Regions from separate parts of the Bacillus nitroreducens genome, predicted to be linked through region 1. Evidence: predicted binding sites of a transcription regulator. Region 1 holds the regulator's gene; the other holds the start of a gene.
The links. Region 1 encodes Rex, which represses fermentation and respiration genes when NADH is low (regulators of the CRP and FNR family bind a similar motif). Its sites were predicted from a motif close to TTGTGAAATATTTCACAA; they were not measured.

Region 1 (4,220 bases):
ACTTTTTTTGCAAGTATTTGATAAAGAAATTTTTAAAAAATTTCATTCCATAAAAATGCTAAACCATCCACCTACCTATCGTATCTCACAATCAGGAAAAATAAACCTTTTATACAAAATTATTTCGTTTTTTTCTATGAAATATTGGATTTGCATTATACTAATGGATAAAGATGAATATATGTTACAATCAGATGGTGGACAAATAAATCGATATAATAGATAAATATTCCACCTAGTTAAAAGGAGATTTACATGAAAATTAGATATTGGTATGTCATTTTAACGTACATCATTATGCAGTTTTCTGGAATTCTTGGGATCCCACTTCTCTTGTTTCTTGGCGTTGGAGATGATTTGGATCCAGACAAAGCTAAAAACACAATTATTGCGACATGGACAATTATTAGTTTTGTTGCAGCGCTCCCTATTGTTTTATTTTTATTGCGACAAGATATAAGGGAAAGACATCAAAACCTTGAACGTTCTTCTAAGGGTGAAGCAATCGGGTGGGCAATTGCAGGTGTATTTATGGCCATGACTTCACAAATTTTAGCGGCTAACATCGAAATTCACCTGTTTGGAATTGAGCCAGGCTCAGAAAATACGCAAGAAATTATGGCCCTTGTGAAATCTCTTCCACTACTTGTGATTGTCGTATCCATTATTGGTCCAATACTTGAAGAGATTATTTTTAGACAAATTATTTTTGGATCATTATATAAAAAGTTCAACTTTTTCATATCGGGCTTAATTAGTTCCTTAATTTTTGCTGCTGTACATATGGATTTTACTCATATCCTTATTTATACAGCGATGGGCTTCACCTTTGCATTCCTTTATGTACAAACTAAGCGGATCATTGTACCAATTTTTGCACATGTTGCGATGAATACATTTGTCGTTGCTGTTCAGACGATTTTTGCTGATGATATAGAAAGGATTATGAAGCAAGCCGAGAAACTGCAACAAACATTTATTGGAGGCTTTTAGTATATGCGAAGAACTTCACCTTTTGCGATGGGCATCTTTTACGCGTTAATGGGAACACTTTTTACTTATTTTGCGATTGGCTTTGCAACGGAGACAATCTGGAACTTTTCCACCATTTTTCTCGTCCTGTTTGCAACCTTTGACTTCGGTATGGCCATCCGAATGTTTTCCCTACATAGTAAAATAAAAAAAGTCACAAAAAAATAACCTCACAACGGAGGTTATTTTTTATTGTCTAACTACAGCGCCTAGCCCCACTGGGTCTAGCCAATCTGTCATGAAGGTCAAAGCACAACCTTCTCGACAGATTTTCTTATGCTTGTCGGGGCTGAGCAAGGCACTTCCGCTTTTCTTTTTTATTCCATACTATTAGCAGCCATCATTTCCGCTTTCAAAGCTTTCCTATATGCACTTCTTGATACGATTATACTAATTTCATATAGTCCGAATAACGGTACAGTGACCATTAAATGCGAGATTAACTCGGGAGGTGTAATTAACCCTCCGATGACTAAAAGTATAAAATACGCATACTTCCGTATTTTAGAAAGAAACATTGGTGTTACAATTCCCAGTCTTGTTAAAAACATCACAATTACTGGCAGCTGAAACAAAAATCCGAACGGTAAGGTAAGCTGTAACAGAAATTGAAAGTATTCATTAATTCCTATCACTTGATTAATATCAAGTCGTACCGCTAATCTGGACATAAAGTTCACAACAAACGGAAACAAAATAAAATAAGAGAATGAGATTCCTACTAAAAATAAAAAAACAGAGATTGGAATATAACTTAGTGTTACCTTCCGTTCCTTCTCATACAAACCTGGACTAATAAATGCCCAAAGTTGATAAAGTAAAAAAGGCGACGAGATAACTAACGCTATAATAAACGCAAATTGCATATAAATTTTAATCGGATCTGTCATACGGAAAGCATTCATCGTTAGCTCTTTCGCTTCTTCCGCGTTTTGCAAATAAACAATTACAGGCTCGGCGAGAAAAAAGCTCCCTAATGCAACTATGAAGAAGAAAACGACTACATAAATCAGTCGTTTTCGTAGCTCACCAATATGATCGTAGACGGACATTTCTTTTTCGTTCATATGACTCATCCTATCATTACTTCACATCATGAGATTCTTTCTTCTTAACATCATCATCGTCATCATCAGCTAAACCTTTTGTCGCGTTTTTAAATTCACGCAAAGTATTCCCCGCTGCTTTTCCAAGCTCAGGTAACTTCTTAGGTCCAAAAATGAGTAATGCTGCAACCACAATTAAAAAGATACTACCGAAACCGAGACTTCCCATCGTAAGTCACCTCCCCACAAATAAAAGTTTCTATTCCTCATTTGAATAATGCTTTAAAAAGTAAACAAGTGCTTGTAGCTCAACAGCTAAATCAATATGATGAACTCGAATATGTTCAGGGACATTGATTCTTGCTGGTGTAAAATTCAAGATACCTTTTATGCCTTTAACGACAAGACGATCCGTAATCGCCTGGGCAGCGCCGACAGGTACTGTTAGGATCGCTACTGTTACATCATCAGGCAATACTTTTTCAAGATCATCTAAATGGTGTACCTTGACTCCACCAACACTATTTCCTACCTTATTATAATCCACATCAAACGCAAGCTCAATTTTTGTATTATTATTCTTCGAAAAATTATAATTCAAAAATGCTGTGCCTAAATTTCCTACACCAATTAGTGCAACTTTTGTTAATTCATCCTGATCGAGCGTTTTACTAAAAAAGGATAATAAGTAATTAACATTATAGCCATACCCTTTTTTTCCTAGCGCTCCAAAATAGGAAAAATCGCGCCTAATCGTAGCAGAATCGACCTTTACCGCTTCACTCAGTTCTGCAGATGACACCCTTTGCTTCCCCGACGCATGCAAGTTTTTCAGAAACCGATAATAAAGTGGTAGCCTTTTGGCAGTTGCTTGTGGTATTTTTGATTGTTCCAGATTCATGTGTATATTCCCCCACTACTAGCCTTTAAATTCCCTTTTGAAATCTCCATTCTTTCCACCAGTTTTTTCTGCTAGGTAGGTTGGTCCAATGACCATCCCTTTATCAACTGCTTTACACATATCATAAACTGTTAAAGCGCAGACAGAAGCAGCCGTAAGTGCTTCCATTTCTACTCCCGTGCTACCCTTTGTCTTTACTTCAACCGTAATATGAAGAATATATTCGTCTCCTACTGTCCAACTGAATGAAATATCGACGCCCTTCAATGCCAATGGATGGCACATCGGAATGAGATCTGACGTCTTTTTGGCTGCCATAATCCCTGCAACCTGTGATACTGCAAGAACATCACCCTTGCTAATCTCATTATTTACGATTTGCTCATAAATCATTTTATTTACAGTTATACTAGATTTTGCAATAGCTGTACGGACTGTATCTGACTTCTCCGTAATGTCGACCATCTTAGCTCGACCCTGCTCATTAAAATGGGTAAATGCTGACATCTATCGACCCTCCCATAAACTATACACTATTTTACCACATCTGTCTGCGAAACGTGTGTGAACATTATCATTGCAGTTGCTCTCTTACGATAATATAAGATACACTGTTGGTAGAAACAAGAGGTGAAATAGTATGATTTTACTACAAGTAAATCAGCTCAAAAAATATTTTGCTGCTGATCTTATTTTATCGAATATAAAGTTAGAAGTACAAACACGTGACCGAATTGCTATTGTTGGTCGAAACGGCGCTGGAAAATCAACACTTTTAAAAATTATAGCAGGTCAGATGTCTCATGATGGCGGCGAGATTATTAAGCCTAAAAGTGTCACAATCGATTATCTCGCTCAAGATACTGGACTTGAATCAACACTCACCATCTGGGAGGAAATGCTAACCGTATTTGCACCCTTACAAAAGCTTGAAAAAGACATTAGAACCCTTGAAGTAAAAATGGGAGATCCTTCTCTATTTGAAAATCCAATCGATTATCAAAAATTGCTAGAGGAATATGATCAGCTTCAAGTTAACTTTAAAGAAATGGGCGGCTATCAATACGAAGCTGATATTCGATCCATTTTACATGGTTTTAATTTTACAGAAGAAGACTACCAAACGAAAATTTCTAGCTTAAGTGGTGGTCAAAAGACACGTCTTGCTCTTTGTAAACTATTACTATCAAAACCAGATTTATTAATTCTTGACGAGCCCACTAACCACCTTGATATTAACA
Region 2 (4,220 bases), 240 kb from region 1:
CGTTCATTTAGCATAAATCCAAACATTTTTGGCCAGTAATAAGTGAGTGCAGCAAGCATCGCAAATACTACACCAGGAATAATTGTGTTATGGAAGTGTGCCACTAGGAACATTGTATTGTGGTACTGGTAATCCGCTGCTGACATTGCAAGCATTACCCCTGTTACCCCACCAATTGTGAATAATGGGATAAATCCAATTGAGTAAAGCATTGGGACTGTCATACGGATTTTACCTTTCCATAAAGTAAACAACCAGTTAAAGATCTTCACACCTGTTGGTACAGCAATCATCATTGTTGTAATTGAGAAGAAGCTATTAGCTGCAGCCCCTTGTCCCATTGTAAAGAAATGGTGTGCCCAAACGAGACATGAAAGAACTGAAATAATGACCATTGAACCAACCATTGATTTATAGCCATATAGGTTTCTTCCTGCAAAGGTTGAAATAATTTCACTGTAAATACCGAAAGCTGGAAGGATTAAGATATATACCTCTGGATGTCCCCAAACCCAGAATAGGTTTGCCCAAAGCATATCCATTCCACCGTTTGTACTTGCAAAGAAATGTGTTCCAAAAAGTCTATCCATTGTTCCCATTGCTAAAGCAACTGTTAAAACTGGGAAAACTGTTACAATAATTAAGTTGGCAATCAGAGTTGACCAAGTGAACATTGGCATTTTCATCAAAGTCATGCCAGGTGCTCTCATTTTCAAAATCGTCGTGATCATATTGACCCCAGTCATCAACGTACCCAGACCAGAGATCTGTAATGCGATCATATAGTAGTTCGTTCCTACTGATGTACTGAAATCATTCCCTGCAAGTGGGAAATATGAAGTCCATCCTGCATCAGGCGACCCCCCAATTACAAAGGAGATATTAAATAGCATAGCCCCCATAAAGAATAGCCAGAAGCTTATCGCATTTAAGCGTGGGAATGCTACGTCACGCGCTCCGATTTGCAGAGGTACAACGTAGTTCATAAAACCAATGATAAATGGCATCGCCATGAACATGATCATGATAACACCATGTGTTGTAAATATTTCATTATAGTGCTGTGCATCTAATAGCTTTGCTTCTGGTGTAGCTAGCTGTGCACGTAACATAACTGCATCCACTCCACCACGGAACAGCATGATTAAGGCGGAGATTAAATACATGATACCAATTCGTTTATGGTCAACGGTTGTTAACCACTCGCGCCATAGATAACCCCATTTTTTAAAATAGGTTAAACCAGCGACTATTCCAATTACGGTAAGTCCAATTGCAACCATCGCTGCATAGATAGCAGGACTAGGATGTGGTATAGCAAAACGTTCAAAGAATTCCATCCGTTTGTTACTCCTTTCAAATGTAGTTGATGTTTAAAAAGTGCGGTGAATATGACGCGTCGAATTTCTGCGTTGGCTTGCTTCTTTAGATCCTCACGTATTAACTGCATACGTTCTGGTACTCAAAGCTGTACCGCCTTGAAATTTCGACGCACAGGAAGTGCTCGTCTCGACAAGACATGAGGACGTGGCGTTCTTGTCGGAGCCGTCCTCTTCATCCTCCTTTTTAAACTCCTATATGAAGTGATATTTCAATGTCAATTAAGGAATTAATGATTATTGTGTTCTGAGTGAGCATTGTGCTCACTGTGCTCTTCCTCATGACCTTCTTCTGATTCACCTGAACCATGGTCATGAGTTGGCGGTGGCGCGAATCCAAGGTGAGTTCCAGTAAACGTCATTTGTCCAAGGTGGCCAGGCTCTAAAAGCTCTTTAAATTTATCTTCTGTAAGAGGTTTTGCTGTTTCTTTAACCTCTTCTACCCATTCTTCAAAATCCTTTGGAGATACGGCGTTAACGCTAAAACTGTTTTCCGCGAATCCTTTACCACTGAAGTTTGCGTTACGTCCCATTAATTCCCCTTGCTCTTCAGCAGCGAGATGTAACGTCGTAATCATGTCAGCCATAGCATATTTTTGCCCGCCTAGCTGCGGAATCCAAAAGCTTGTGATTGGTCCGTATGAATAAAGTCTAAATTCAAGTGGTCGGTCAGTTGGAATGTATAAATAATTGACTGTTTCAATATCTTCTTCAGGGTAGCTAAAATGCCATTTCCAATCAGAAGATGACGCATAAATGACCAATGGCTCTTGGTTTTCATAACCTTGTGGAGTTGACTCAACAATATAGTTACTTTGAACCGATACAAATGAAAGGTAACCAACAATTAGGACTGGAATCCCGATACAGATCGCTTCGACCCAAGGGTTTCCTTCAATATGTGGTGGCTCATAATCCTCCGGTAATTTAGATGCTCGATACTTAACAAGCATGTACGTTAGCAATACGAAAACGACAATAACTACAAATGCCATGATTCCAATTGAAAGCAGGATATCTTGAGCTTGCCTCTCAGCTTGTGGGCCTTTAGGGTCTAGCACCAATAATGGTTCACAACCTGCTAGCACTGTGGCAATAGTAATAACCATCGATAAGAAAAACCATTTGATTTTCATTTAAGTACTCCTTTCCCAATGGATGCTTCATTCACAAGTATGTGATTGTGAAGAATTTGTGTACAACTTCACAAAGTTGTCAAAAATTTTTAGCTACCTGTTTTTCCGTAATATCGTGAAATAACGAGTAGCTAATTTGTAACAAGAGAATTCTTATACATAATCACTGTGTAAATGATGATAACATCAAAAAAAGAAAAAAGTTGTTACAGAATAAAGAAGGAATTATTTGTAAAAAGTTGTTTATCCTAACACATCTCTCTAAAACCTTGATGTGATGCATATCACAGGCATTTTTGTGAATTTGAACATTTTGTTACAGTCTCATATTTCGAAAATAATGGGTTTGATTTAATGGAATTGAGGTGAAATATCCATACTATCAGTAAAAGGAACTTGAAAGGTGGTGAGGGCATTGAAAATTCTTTGGGCTTTAATGCTTTTCTTTTCGGTACAACAAATTCCCCCTCAGGACAATCATCTCTATATTACCTATAAGGGAGAGCCTATTGCGACAGTTAATCGTGCGGATTATGTAATTCCAATACTCGGTATTCCTGCAATTAACACGAAAAAATTCACAGATTTCCTTGATTATTTAAGTGAGCAACTTTATGAAGAGCCAAGGGATGCAAAAATAGGGCAATCTGGTGAAATTATAAAAGAGATTGTTGGCGTAAAATTAAATGAAGAGAAATTTACGAAATTATTCTATTCGAAGTTTTTTGGAAAAGATAACTACCTTGAAGTGCCAATAGTAAGATTGTATCCACGAGTGGACAGTGAACTTTTATCAACCATACGAGCAAAAAAGATCGGGCAATATGTCACTTATTTCAATTCCTCCAATAAGGAGCGCTCCACCAATATTGCTTTGTCAGCTGCTGCCATTGATGGGTATGTTTTGTTTCAAAATGAAACCTTTTCTTTTAATAAGGTGGTGGGAAAACGCACTGCTGAGAGAGGTTACCAACCTGCACCAGAAATTATCAAAGGAGAATTAATTGAAGGAATCGGAGGGGGGATTTGCCAAACATCTTCCACCCTGTTTAATGCGGTCGATCAAGCAGGTGTTCAAATCGTTAATCGCTATTCACATAGCAAACGTGTCGGTTATGTACCTCCAGGACGTGATGCAACTGTTAGCTGGTATGGTCCTGATTTTAAATTTAAAAATACATACAACCAGCCGATTTTGATACGAGCGAAAGTTCATTATGGTACCATCGCTGTATCGGTCTACTCTTCAGAGGGTATCAACTATACGCCTCGAAAAATTATACCCAAAGTAAAAGCACAGTAAATTTATTGGGATGATGCTAGGAGCTTGTTTTAGAAAGTGAACAGGTTGAGTTCTGACACACCAACATTCAGCCTATAAAATTGACGACTTTAAAAGAGGCTGCAAACCTTGTGGTCTCTTTTTTAGCTAGGAGTTTATCGAGGTCTATCAGGTTTTAGCATATATTCTGCCAAGCTATTCATAGTGCTTGTTCACTTTCTTGAGCTCCACGCCATTTAACTCTTCGACGAGAAAATCATCTGCACCGCCGTAAATAGAATAAAAATGCTTACCAAACCAATTACCCGCTCTCCTTTTATAAAACTAATTCATTTGAAAGCGTACCATTACCCTAAGTATAGCTACCTAAGATAATATTTAGTAATTAACAAGCTCCTCTAGATCTATTTCAAAGCATTCTCT

Region 2: a site for Rex is predicted at 2,572-2,589, ahead of qoxA (cytochrome aa3 quinol oxidase subunit II). Genes of this name have one in related genera too.

The regions. Positions count from the first base shown of each region.
Region 1 is NZ_CAXHYI020000003.1:763,951-768,170, forward strand. It holds gene ACWPVE_RS07500 (CPBP family intramembrane glutamic endopeptidase) at 256-993, shown strand; gene ACWPVE_RS07505 (YdiK family protein) at 997-1,200, shown strand; gene tatC (twin-arginine translocase subunit TatC) at 1,350-2,099, opposite strand; gene ACWPVE_RS07515 (twin-arginine translocase TatA/TatE family subunit) at 2,116-2,307, opposite strand; gene ACWPVE_RS07520 (redox-sensing transcriptional repressor Rex) at 2,338-2,979, opposite strand; gene moaC (cyclic pyranopterin monophosphate synthase MoaC) at 2,998-3,486, opposite strand; gene ACWPVE_RS07530 (ABC-F family ATP-binding cassette domain-containing protein) at 3,620-4,220, shown strand, end outside.
Region 2 is NZ_CAXHYI020000003.1:525,962-530,181, forward strand. It holds gene qoxB (cytochrome aa3 quinol oxidase subunit I) at 1-1,340, opposite strand, end outside; gene qoxA (cytochrome aa3 quinol oxidase subunit II) at 1,610-2,515, opposite strand; gene ACWPVE_RS06305 (VanW family protein) at 2,931-3,818, shown strand.